DNA from 2 places in the Metabacillus rhizosphaerae genome. Region 2 is predicted to be linked to the other one. Evidence: a T-box and tRNA genes for the amino acid it is inferred to sense, from the RefSeq annotation. Region 2 holds a T-box; the other holds one or more tRNA genes.
What was found. A T-box is a leader RNA that pairs with one kind of tRNA and senses whether it is charged. The one in region 2 lies ahead of trpS (tryptophan--tRNA ligase), so its partner is inferred to be a tRNA-Trp.

Region 1: it has a tRNA-Trp gene. The T-box ahead of trpS (tryptophan--tRNA ligase) is inferred to sense a tRNA for this amino acid. The anticodon was not compared.

The regions. Positions count from the first base shown of each region.
Region 1 is NZ_CP147403.1:84,947-91,298, forward strand. It holds gene WCV66_RS00440 (MFS transporter) at 1-619, shown strand, start outside; gene WCV66_RS00445 (SRPBCC family protein) at 742-1,194, opposite strand; gene WCV66_RS00450 (hypothetical protein) at 1,436-1,759, opposite strand; partial or broken gene WCV66_RS26765 (hypothetical protein) at 2,316-2,502, opposite strand; gene WCV66_RS00460 (DUF3231 family protein) at 2,558-3,562, opposite strand; tRNA gene WCV66_RS00465 (tRNA-Leu) at 3,773-3,854, opposite strand; tRNA gene WCV66_RS00470 (tRNA-Leu) at 3,875-3,960, opposite strand; tRNA gene WCV66_RS00475 (tRNA-Cys) at 3,977-4,050, opposite strand; tRNA gene WCV66_RS00480 (tRNA-Gly) at 4,062-4,136, opposite strand; tRNA gene WCV66_RS00485 (tRNA-Gln) at 4,200-4,274, opposite strand; tRNA gene WCV66_RS00490 (tRNA-His) at 4,316-4,391, opposite strand; tRNA gene WCV66_RS00495 (tRNA-Trp) at 4,407-4,480, opposite strand; tRNA gene WCV66_RS00500 (tRNA-Tyr) at 4,489-4,572, opposite strand; tRNA gene WCV66_RS00505 (tRNA-Thr) at 4,588-4,660, opposite strand; tRNA gene WCV66_RS00510 (tRNA-Phe) at 4,693-4,765, opposite strand; tRNA gene WCV66_RS00515 (tRNA-Asp) at 4,938-5,014, opposite strand; tRNA gene WCV66_RS00520 (tRNA-Met) at 5,018-5,094, opposite strand; tRNA gene WCV66_RS00525 (tRNA-Val) at 5,123-5,198, opposite strand; tRNA gene WCV66_RS00530 (tRNA-Glu) at 5,202-5,276, opposite strand; tRNA gene WCV66_RS00535 (tRNA-Ser) at 5,295-5,386, opposite strand; tRNA gene WCV66_RS00540 (tRNA-Asn) at 5,391-5,465, opposite strand; rRNA gene rrf (5S ribosomal RNA) at 5,482-5,597, opposite strand; rRNA gene WCV66_RS00550 (23S ribosomal RNA) at 5,722-6,352, opposite strand, start outside.
Region 2 is NZ_CP147403.1:5,458,976-5,465,327, reverse strand. It holds gene WCV66_RS25875 (beta-ketoacyl-ACP synthase III) at 1-81, shown strand, start outside; gene fabF (beta-ketoacyl-ACP synthase II) at 254-1,495, shown strand; gene WCV66_RS25865 (DUF2268 domain-containing protein) at 1,613-2,392, shown strand; gene WCV66_RS25860 (YjbA family protein) at 2,565-3,320, shown strand; gene trpS (tryptophan--tRNA ligase) at 3,555-4,544, opposite strand; T-box leader at 4,759-4,965, opposite strand; gene WCV66_RS25850 (DUF3899 domain-containing protein) at 5,024-5,383, opposite strand; gene WCV66_RS25845 (peptide ABC transporter substrate-binding protein) at 5,775-6,352, shown strand, end outside.

The sequences.
Region 1 (6,352 bases), 280 kb from region 2:
AAATACAACCGTGATCTATTATTTTACGTATAATCTTGGACGTACCGACTGGCTAGTATTTGTGGGGCTATTCGGAATTCTATCTGGACTTCCGATGCTGCTTATTTTACCTTGGCTTCAAAAGAAAATGGCAAAGAAGCATGTCATGCTATTAAGTTCTGCTATTTTTATTGCAGGAGATTTACTGATCTTTTTTGGAAAATCATCAGCTCCTTTGCTAGTAGCGGGACTCGCGATAACAGGACTTGGTATTTACGGTATCTTTGGCACAACCTTTGCCATTCAACCGGATATCATTGACTATTCAGAGTACAAAAAGAATAGAAGTATTGCTGGTATGATTGCTGCTTTTCAAGGATTTTTTGTAAAAGGAAGCATGGGACTTGCGAGTGCTTTTATAGGAGTTGTTCTTAGTATGGGTGGTTATATTCCAAATGCTACTCAAACTGCAACCGCTTTAACCTATATTGAAATCATCTTTATATGGGTGCCTCTAGCCATTTGTTTATTCATTGGACTTACAATGATGTTCTATAAACTTGATGAAAAACGTGCAGAGATGGATGTAGAGCTTGAACGACGTCGTACAGTGTCAAACCAGGATGTTGCTAACTTTTAATAAGTCGGAACATTAGACGGTCTTCCCTTTTATGAACGGAAGCTTCATTTAGAGTCCCTACCTTTGGGGTAGGGCTCTATTCACTACTAACTCCTATTCAATTTTTCCGTATACAATTATATTCATTTCTCTAAATAGCTTTTTAACGCATCCAAATCTTTTGCACAGGCACTTTTAAAGGTTCCTGCCATCATTTTCCCAAACCATCTTGCCAAGCCTGTCAGACCATTAATCTCACCATATAAAGTAATTGTTGTATGATCAGCCGATGGAGCTAGTATGTATGTAAACACAAATTCCCCTTTGCCCGTTGTTCCTTTCGTTCCATCACAACGTAGCACAATTTTCTCCTGATCTTCAAGTCCAACAACTTCAAAATGTTCTGTGGCCTCTTTTCCAAACATTTTCCTTGTCTCTTTCCATTCGCTTCCAATATGCAAAGGTCCATCATCCAATCGCTCTATTTTGACTAAACCTTGCATCCAGTGCTTAGCAGCCTCAAGATCAAGCAGTCCTTTATATGCTTTTTCTTGGGATACATGAAAAGTTCTTTTCACTTCAAAACGGATACTCAAGCTTATATCCTCCTAAAAAAGTAGTATTTACAGTAATCATTTAAATTTGCTCTTTTAATCCTCATTCTAATTGTTCTCTTCTCACTTTAAGCTATTTTCTGAAATTAATTTGTTCTTAATTATATTTAACATAGCATACATCAAGTCCTGCTGTATTGCTATAACAGAGGCTATATGGATAGTTAACAAGAATTATCGTGAGTATAAATAAGGCCCCGACTTAAACGTCGAGGCTTTTCTTTTATTTGGACATTTCGATTATGTCCGAATTTTTATCCTTACGTGCTGCATCAATAAGAATAAATACCGCAGATAACATGTGCATAAACATACCGACAATAGGAATCCATCCGATAGCTGAAGTTACAATTCCGAGAATATTACCATATGCTTTAACTCCGACCTTTTTGGAAAGTACTAATACTGCTATATGAAAAATAAGCATAACCCATAATGGCGTCCAACCTAAGCCTATTACAATACTTCCACCTATAATAGGTATACCTAGAATCGCTTCGATTCCACCAGATATCCATTTTAACGTTTTTACTGTTTGTTTGTTCAATGTATAACCATCACCTTTCTAGTTAGCGGACTTTCCGACTTCTTCGTAATAAGTAACATATTCTTAATAATTACTTATTACTAATACGTATTAAAGCCAAATAAGTTTCAAATATTCTTTGCACTTAACCCCCCGGAGTATTATTGTATCTTCAAATAAACTTTCCCGCACGGCATCGGCTATCAATACCGACTTCGTACCTTCAAATGTCCGAGTATTAAACTCGATTAGCTCAACGGCAATATCAATTTCTTGAGCATTTAACCGAGGAATTCGATTTTGAGTCGTGAGCGTCTGCCAATTCCGCCACACCGATAATCAGAAAGTGTAAGTAGTGACAAGTTAAATAAAGGCCTACAACCATTGGCATATTTACAATCATGGTTAATAGGCTCTTTTATTTATGCTGTTACGTGTGTAATGAGCGGAAAAAGGCGAATAAATATAGCATTTTTTATTTATGTAGTGTTAATATCATGATTTTTTGAATAACTATTCCAATCGATATTCCTCGAATCAAAAATAACATTGGCTAACCAAACAGGATCCAATAAGAATAAAACATCAACCACTGATAATCTGCATGTTTTATGGCACCACAAATTTCACCATGAAAACTTAGAAGTATTACCTGGTTAAAATTGGCTTGTACATTAATCAGAAATTTAAGTATCAATAAAACTGTGCCTTTAAAATACTTACCGTTTAAATACTCCAAATCCAGGAAGTGCGATGCTCCACATAAGTCTTTCAAATGGATTCTTATTCACTTATACATACCATGTAACAATGTATTTATTATTTTTCTTTTGCTATTTCTTTTCTATTAGGAGCAAGTGGTGGTTGTTCTAACCATTTATTTTTCACCATAATATTAAACCATTCTTTTGTTACAATTAGATTTTTAAGTATGACACCTTCGTAAACCGTTGCAAGGTCTGTTCTCATGGCTGATGCTAAACCTGCCCCGTGATACAATTGTGCAGCTTGAAACAAGAAGCCCATATGATACAACATTAACTTATCAGAAAAAGGAGAGTCCGTTGAAGTTGTCACTTCTGTTTCCCACGACTTAGGAGCTGGTAAATTATCCTTGTGCATTATTTTTGTAAGGGATTTTATTTGACCATCAGCTGTTTTCTCAGACTTCTCTAAAAACTTTCTTACTTCTTTTGATTGAGAGACCTGACTAAATCCAATAGAAAGAGTTTTAGCCATAATACTCTTTTTAAGGTTGAAAGAAATACTGATGATTTCTGTTGCAGCTAAACGTCTCCCTTTTCCGAAAAATCCATCTGTGAAATCTTGGCTAGAAATAAATTCAGGGTTCTTCGAAGGATAAAATAAAGGGTCTCTTTGAAAATTCCCTTTCTCAAGCAACAATTCAATAGTTTGATGATACATTTTTTTTGCATCGTTATCGCATGAATCGTAATAATCTCGTAAGTCTTTTCTAACAGAAACACCTAATGAAGTGATATGACCGAGCAAACCATGTAAAGTCATGATATGTAAATAATTTAAGCAAAATATATCAGTAAACAGTCTTTCTGCACCTTTGTTGAGGTCAGATTCAGTAAATCCAATTGGAACTGGAAACCCTTCGTTTTCCATAATAATCACGATTTGTTTCTTTTGTTTTTCGAAGGTCTTGATAGCATCCTCAAAAATATTTTTTATTGACTCATCCTCAATTATAGAGAACATATATCTATTTACTACATCTGTCATTGTTCCGTTTACATATTCTCCCCACAATGTTCCTATTTCGGAAGATGTGAGTTTTAATTTATCTTTTTCCATATTATCACCTCTTAGATTATTATCCTCTAATAAAGCAATAGTTATGTGATTCTTATTTTTTAGTATATGCTGCTTAAGTTATAAATTCGTATTTACGGGTTTGAATATATATCTACATTTATCATAGCCTTAAACGCAAAAAAGCGACGTTATTTCTGCGAATAATTACGCCGAAATAACGTCGCTATAACGTTCGAGAATTCCATTTGATACCAGTGGTCGGGGTCGAACCGACACTCCTCACGGAACACGATTTTGAGTCGTGCGCGTCTGCCAATTCCGCCACACTGGCAAAAAAAATAAAATCAAAAGTGCCGAGGACCGGAATCGAACCGGTACGGTAGTCACCTACCGCAGGATTTTAAGTCCTGTGCGTCTGCCAGTTCCGCCACCCCGGCAAGGGTGTAGTTTAAATGGAGGCGGCAACCGGATTTGAACCGGTGATAAAGGTTTTGCAGACCTCTGCCTTACCACTTGGCTATGCCGCCATTCATAAAACTGGAGCGGAAGACGGGATTCGAACCCGCGACCCCCACCTTGGCAAGGTGGTGTTCTACCACTGAACTACTTCCGCAATCTAACTTATTTAACCGTATACTCTAGCCTATGCAAGAGAAACGAAAATGTGTATAAGAAATGGCTGGGCTAGCTGGATTCGAACCAACGCATGTCGCAGTCAAAGTGCGATGCCTTACCGCTTGGCTATAGCCCATCGATGAATTTTCATGAGAGTTATTTTTAATATAAAATAAATGGGGCGACTGATGGGAATCGAACCCACGAATGCCTGAACCACAATCAGGTGCGTTAACCACTTCGCCACAATCGCCACTATATTTTAAATTGGCAGGGGCAGTAGGAATCGAACCCACACCAAAGGTTTTGGAGACCTCTATTCTACCGTTAAACTATGCCCCTATTTTAAATGGTGGAGGGGGGCAGATTCGAACTGCCGAACCCTAAGGAGCGGATTTACAGTCCGCCGCGTTTAGCCACTTCGCTACCCCTCCATATGTGTGAAACAGTGCCGGCAAGAGGACTTGAACCCCCAACCTACTGATTACAAGTCAGTTGCTCTACCAGTTGAGCTACACCGGCATACTTAAATTTCAAAATCTTTTCTTTAAAGGTGGCTCGGGACGGAATCGAACCGCCGACACATGGATTTTCAGTCCATTGCTCTACCAACTGAGCTACCGAGCCATTAAGTTTACGGCTTCCGTTAAGCTTCAAATCTCTTCGTCAACTCCTGCACTCACATCCTCACGTATTAACATACGCTCCGGTGTTCGTTTAGTCGTTTCCTCGACCTTTTTGCTTACCGAAACCCTTTTACTTAAGAAAAGTAAAAAAGTAATTTTTCTTATTAAATAAATGGCGGTCCGGACGGGACTCGAACCCGCGACCTCCTGCGTGACAGGCAGGCATTCTAACCAACTGAACTACCGGACCATTTGGTTGCGGGGACAGGATTTGAACCTGCGACCTTCGGGTTATGAGCCCGACGAGCTACCAGACTGCTCCACCCCGCGATAATAATAGTTGTTCTAAGTTTTAAAATGGTGGAGGATGACGGGATCGAACCGCCGACCCTCTGCTTGTAAGGCAGATGCTCTCCCAGCTGAGCTAATCCTCCATATGGTGACCCGTACGGGATTCGAACCCGTGTTACCGCCGTGAAAGGGCGGTGTCTTAACCGCTTGACCAACGGGCCATTATTTATTATAAGTAGTGGCGGAGAGCAAGGGATTTGAACCCTTGAGACAGCTTACACCGCCTACACGATTTCCAATCGTGCTCCTTCGGCCACTCGGACAGCTCTCCAAAATGGCTCCGCAGGTAGGACTCGAACCTACGACCGATCGGTTAACAGCCGATAGCTCTACCACTGAGCTACTGCGGAATAATATAATATAACAGCCTGGCGACGTCCTACTCTCACAGGGGGAAACCCCCAACTACCATCGGCGCTGAAGAGCTTAACTTCCGTGTTCGGCATGGGAACGGGTGTGACCTCTTCGCCATCATCACCAGACATTTGTGACAAAGACTATTATACTATTTTAGAAGAATATTTCAAGTGTTTTTTTAAACTTTTTATATTCCTTCAAAACTAGATAACGATTCACAATTCAATTCACTTCATTTAACGCCTTTATTAGGTTAAGTCCTCGATCGATTAGTATCTGTCAGCTCCACACGTCACCGCGCTTCCACCTCAGACCTATCAACCTGATCATCTTTCAGGGATCTTACTAGCTTACGCTATGGGAAATCTCATCTTGAGGGGGGCTTCATGCTTAGATGCTTTCAGCACTTATCCCTTCCGCACATAGCTACCCAGCTATGCCTTTGGCAAGACAACTGGTACACCAGCGGTGCGTCCATCCCGGTCCTCTCGTACTAAGGACAGCTCCTCTCAAATTTCCTACGCCCACGACGGATAGGGACCGAACTGTCTCACGACGTTCTGAACCCAGCTCGCGTACCGCTTTAATGGGCGAACAGCCCAACCCTTGGGACCGACTACAGCCCCAGGATGCGATGAGCCGACATCGAGGTGCCAAACCTCCCCGTCGATGTGGACTCTTGGGGGAGATAAGCCTGTTATCCCCGGGGTAGCTTTTATCCGTTGAGCGATGGCCCTTCCATGCGGAACCACCGGATCACTAAGCCCGACTTTCGTCCCTGCTCGACTTGTAGGTCTCGCAGTCAAGCTCCCTTGTGCCTTTACACTCTACGAATGATTTCCAACCATTCTGAGGGAACCTTTGGGCGCCTCCGTTACAT
Region 2 (6,352 bases):
AAAGATGGCGATGTAATTGTTATGGTTGGTTTTGGCGGAGGATTAACGTGGGGTGCGATAGCAATTCGTTGGGGTCGCTAATTAGAAATAACTTATTAATAAGATTCACTTATGTTTATACTAATAAACAATTGTTTTGATTTCATTTTGGAATGAAGGACAGCTATGGTAAAAGAAAATGAAGAATGACGAGAACTGCTTCGTCTATCTTTACATATTAAAAGAACTATCTCAAAGGTGAGGTGCAATTTTTATGGAAAAGAAACGAGTTGTTGTAACAGGTTTAGGAGCATTAACACCAATAGGTAACGATGTTCGAACAACTTGGGAAAATGCAATTAACGGTGTATCAGGGGTCGGACCAATTACACGTGTAAACCCAGATGATTATCCAGCTAAAGTTGCAGCAGAACTAAAAGATTTTGATGTTGAGCAGTTTATGGACAAAAAAGATGCTAGAAAAATGGATCGTTTCACACAGTATGCTGTAGCTGCATCATTAATGGCAGTGAAGGATGCTGAGTTAGAAATTACGGACGAAAATGCTCCTCGTGTTGGAGTCTGGATTGGCTCTGGTATTGGTGGAATGGAGACATTTGAACAACAGTATAAAATTTTATTGGAAAAAGGACCACGACGCGTAAGTCCGTTTTTCGTACCAATGCTAATCCCTGATATGGCTACTGGACAGGTCTCAATAGCATTAGGTGCAAAAGGTTTTAATTCATGTACTGTTACAGCCTGTGCAACAGGAACGAATTCAATTGGCGATGCTTTTCGTGTCATTGAAAGAGGCGAAGCCGATGTAATGGTGTCAGGTGGAGCAGAAGCCCCGCTGACAGAAATGTCCTTTGCAGGGTTTTCTGCAAATAAAGCATTATCGACAAATCCTGATCCAAACTCAGCTAGCAGACCATTTGATCAGGATCGTGATGGTTTTGTAATGGGAGAGGGTGCTGGGATTATTGTACTCGAAGAATTAGATCATGCTCTAGCACGTGGTGCAAAAATTTATGCTGAAATTGTTGGATATGGTGCAACAGGTGATGCTCATCATATCACTGCTCCAGCCCCAAATGGTGAGGGTGGTGCAAGAGCGATGAAGCAAGCTGTTGAGGGTAGTGGACTTAACCTTACAGATATTGATTATATCAATGCACATGGAACAAGTACTCCTTACAATGATAAATTTGAAACATTAGCAATAAAAGAAGTATTTGGAGATCATGCCAACAAACTGGCGATTAGCTCAACAAAATCGATGACAGGTCATCTATTAGGTGCAGCCGGTGGAGTTGAAGCAATTTTTAGCATTTTAGCAATAAAAGAAGGAATTATTCCTCCAACTATAAATTATCAAACACCTGATCCAGAATGTGATCTAGATTATGTTCCTAATGAGGCTAGAAAACAAGAAGTGAATGCAGCTTTAAGTAACTCATTAGGCTTTGGTGGACATAACGCAACGATTATCTTTAAAAAATATGAAGCATAAGTAAAATCCGGGACCTGACCTTTGTTAGGTCCTTTTTCGTATATTAAAAGGATGAGCCTATAAAAAAGAACACTCCTTCTAAAGTTCACATACGATAAAAAAGGAAGGGGTGTTACGATGAGTGTTATCAATACAATTGAGTGGTTAAAGGAAAGTCCAAATCAAATAGATATCTGTAAAAAATTAAGCACTTATTTTACGGATAGTAATGAAAGTGAGATCGCAAAATACTTACATTCATTTGGGATGTATAAAGGAAAACAGCAACATGATAAGTGGATAGATTTCCAGGAAAAAGAAAAAGTTTTTTCATTCGTAAGAGGAGAAGAAAGAAAGCTGAAAATGGAATGGAATGGGCCGAATATTCCAATTTTCATTTTTCCTTGTGATCAGAATAATCGGAAAATCGAAACAGAATATAAAGGAAGATCGGGCTTAGCCTTTAAGGATAAGTTGTTTTTGTTTTTATCATCGGAGACATTAAAAATTGATATTAGGTCATTATTCATTCATGAATATCATCATGTTTGTCGTCTTGCAGCCTTAAAAAAGCAAGAAACAAAGTTCACGATAATCGATACGATGATTCTAGAGGGGCTAGCAGAAAATGCAGTTCGTGAAAAGATGGGGGAACGCAATGTATCTTCATGGACAAATCTCTATTCAGATAATCAGTGTGAACGATTTCTTGAAAGGATTATAAATCCACAACGAGATGTAACTAGAGAAAATCACAAATTTACACAACTTATGTTTGGAACAGGCTTATACCCTACTATGCTTGGCTATGCAGTAGGCTATTATCTTGTTAAAAACTATATGAAACATTCAGGTAAAAATGCAAAAGAGCTATTAGGTACATCTGCTGAAGTATTTTTAACTCATTCAAAACGATAATCTCTTTTTATTAATCATATCTTCATGCCATGCATCATAGTGATAATTAAGGACAAGGTTAAAATACAAAATAAGTGAAATAAATCTATGTATTATCTGCATTGATTGGAATAAATTATTTATTTTTTGCCTATACTGTTTGACAAATGGTACTGAAGTGAGGGGTAAAAATATGTTATTTCTTCATGATGTTTGGGTAAATTGGTTTGAAGGTGAAGAGAACGGGTACAACGTCTGTCATTTTCATGAATGGAGAAAGGATGATAGCGTTGAACTCCTTGATCAGGTCCCCCTTTTAAAGGTTAATTCCTTACTTTTTGACTACATAGAAAATAACTTATCGGAGTTACCACCTGGTCTATTAAAAGATATTTTTCAAAAGGCTTATATAAGAAAAAACCATGAGAGAATTCAACTAGATTACTGCTTTATTGTTACAGACGGAATTGGAATATTAGCAGTAGACACAATTGGATATACCATTCCAATTCGCAAAAGTCGGATTATTCCACGTCAGGAGCAGCTTGTATTTGAAATGGTCAAGGATATTGAGCCTGAAGAATATTCGACTGAATTCATTAAAGATGGATCAGAAGAAAAGGACTATCATATTTTGTCGTTGGCACCAGAGTATGTACGTGGTTTAACAAGAAAAGAACGACAATTAAAACAGCTCTTATTTATGGCTCTTGATCAATTACAAGGGACGAAAAATGCAGCAGAGGTTAAGTATTGGTATACCGAATGGAACCCTACTATGTATGGTGATATTCAGGAAAGAGAATTTAATGAAGTGTGGCAAAAGCTATATGAAGAAACATTGCATGGATGGTCTCATAAGCATATTCAACTATGTGAACGCCTAATTAAGGGACAACCCTTCTTTGAAAAGCTCTGGGATATGGAGCATGAATCAAAGGTTAACTAGTGTGGACAAGCTAAGAAACCATATAAAAAAGACGATGTGAGCTGAATGTTGATTAATGTTCAGCTCACATCGTTTTTAATTTGGGAAAAATGTAGGATTTAGTTGAAGGACTTATGAAAGAGAAATCATGTTGATAAAGTTTTGGGGGCAGTTGTAAAAAATAGTTCCTATCTTAAGTTAAGATAGGAACTATAATGATCTGATATTTCTTTAGACTGTTACATTGTTATGTCATTATTTCCGTTTTCGACCTAATCCCATAGCATTTTCCATTTTTCTCACCATTTTATTTGCAACAGCATTCGCTTTTTCAGCACCTTGGTCTAATATTCGGTCCAATTCATCAGATTCCATTAGTTGTTTATATCTTTCTTGAATTGGTGTTAATGTGTTTACAACCACTTCTGCAACATCATTTTTAAAATCTCCATAGCCTTTACCTTCATACCTTGCTTCAATTTGCTCGATAGATTCATTATTTAAGATGGAATATATAGACAAGAGATTTGAAACACCGGGTTTATTTTCTTTGTCATATTTAACAATTCCATCTGAGTCGGTTACGGCACTTTTGATCTTTTTTTCGATTTGCTTTGGTTCATCTAATAATGTGATAAATGCTTTTTGGTTTGCATCTGATTTACTCATTTTCTTGGTAGGCTCTGCAAGTGACATTATTCGAGCACCTACTTTTGGTATACGTACTTCAGGGATTGTAAAGATGTCATTATATTTTTTGTTAAATCGTTCAGCTAGATCTCTCGTTAATTCTAAATGTTGTTTCTGGTCCTCACCTACAGGTACTAGATCAGTATTATATAGCAGAATATCTGCAGCCATTAATGGTGGGTATGTGAGAAGCCCGGCTGAAACAGCTTCTTTACCTTGAGATTTATCTTTAAACTGTGTCATTCTTTCGAGTTCACCGATATAAGCGACACATTGTAACATCCATCCTGCCTGAGCGTGAGCCGGAACCTCTGATTGAATGAAAAGTGTCACTTTTTCAGGATCTAAGCCAACCGCTAAATAAAGTGCGGCAAGACTTTTAATGTTTTTTCTTAAATTGAGTCGATCTTGAGCAACTGTAATTGCATGTTGATCAACGATACAGAAGTAACAATTATATTCATTTTGTAAATCGACAAACTGTTTCAATGCACCAATATAATTCCCTAAAGTAACTGATCCGCTCGGTTGAATACCTGAAAAAATTGTTTTCATGTTTATCCTCCTGGTTTAATTAGTATTAAGTTTTAATCAAGTGAGTTTTGTACTTAGTGTTCGTGTCTAGCTACAGCGCCTAGCCCCTCGAGGTCACAAGCCAATTATCACTGAAAGGTAACGAACACCTTTCTGTGATAATCGTCTTGTGCATGTCGGGGCTGAACAAGGCGCTTCCGCTTTTCAAATAAAATAAGCCCACTCGTACCCAATTGATAGGGACGATGGACCGCGGTGCCACCCTACTTATTTCTAAACAGTAGAAATCACTTCAATCTTTAACGCAAGATTACGTCTGCACGTACTATTTTCTGCACAGAAGCTCAAAAGTCCATTCCATACTGTTCATTACCTGTTCACAGCAACCACAGGCTCTCTTTTAATGAATCTTGTATGTACTATTCTTTGTCATAGCTTAACTATTTTTTTCTTATTATAAGAAACGGAGTGAATTTTTGCAAATCTTTTCAAGAAAAGGGCTATAAATAGTAAATAAAAAGAGCTACTAGCATGATAGCTGTCATGAGAAGACCACAAAAAAGAATCGAAGAATGATCGAAATTCAATAACTCAGAGACAGGGGTCATTTCATTAATTTCCTTTTTTGATAGCTCTTGACCCTTTGATATAAACATTCTGCGAAATCCATAAGAAATTCCATCAAAGAAGCCACCTTTAACAGTCATGGTTAAAAGTGATAAGAATAATAAAGAACCAGCTATAATAAATGAAATATTAATGAATGATAGTAAAGTTAATTTTTGGTAAATGAAAAAAGAAAGTAAGATTGTTGTACATAGAGACACAATAAATAGAGTAAATGTTCTTTTTTGGAGCAATTTAAACCACTCTCTTTCCAATATACGTTAATAACCATTATATCAAATGAAAGGTGGTGGAGCTAAAAATAGAAATAAAGTTATTCTGATAATGCAATTTGAATGAATATTCACAAGATAGTTGTCGAATTGTGTAGTAAATTGCATTTGGATAGGGAGAATATTTGTTAGATTATGTAACCCTTTACAAGTCAACGCGTTAAAGCGTTTGTAAGTAAAATAGTAAAAGTTATGTAAAGTTAAGTGGGTATTTAGAACTATTTTTTCTCTTGAAAACTTAATATTGTTGCATTTGTGTAAATTTTATTAAAAAAATAAATGCACAATTGTTTGAATACTTGTATAATAACGTTGTAAGTACAACTTGTATAAATAAAAGGGAGGTCTATTAGTGAAAAGGTCGAAATATTTTCTACTTTTAGCTTTAACACTAGTACTCAGTATGTTCTTAGCAGCATGTAACGGTGGCGGGGATACTGGGAAAGAGACAGATACTGGTGCTGATGAAGGTAAAGAAGCAACACAAGAAATTAAAGCATTAGAATCACAAGCGATTCCATCAATGGATAGCGTTATGGCCCAAGATACAGTAAGTTTCACTACAATGAACAATGTAATGGAAGGATTATATCGTCTTGATCCTAACCAAGAAGTAGTTCCTGGTATGGCTGATGGTGATCCTGAAGTTAGTGAAGACGGAACAGTTTACACATTTAAATTAAGAGATGCAAAATGGTCTAACGGTGATTCTGTAACCGCTAACGACTTTGTTTATGCTTGGCAACGAGCAATTAATCCCGAAAATGCTTCACCTTATGGTCCATACATGATGGATGGGAAAATTAAAGGTGCTGCTGAAATTTCTGCAGCTGGAGCAGCGAAAAAAGAATATGATCTTAACACTTTAGGTGTTAAAGCAATTGATGAAAAAACACTTGAAGTTACATTAGAAAGACCAATTCCTTACTT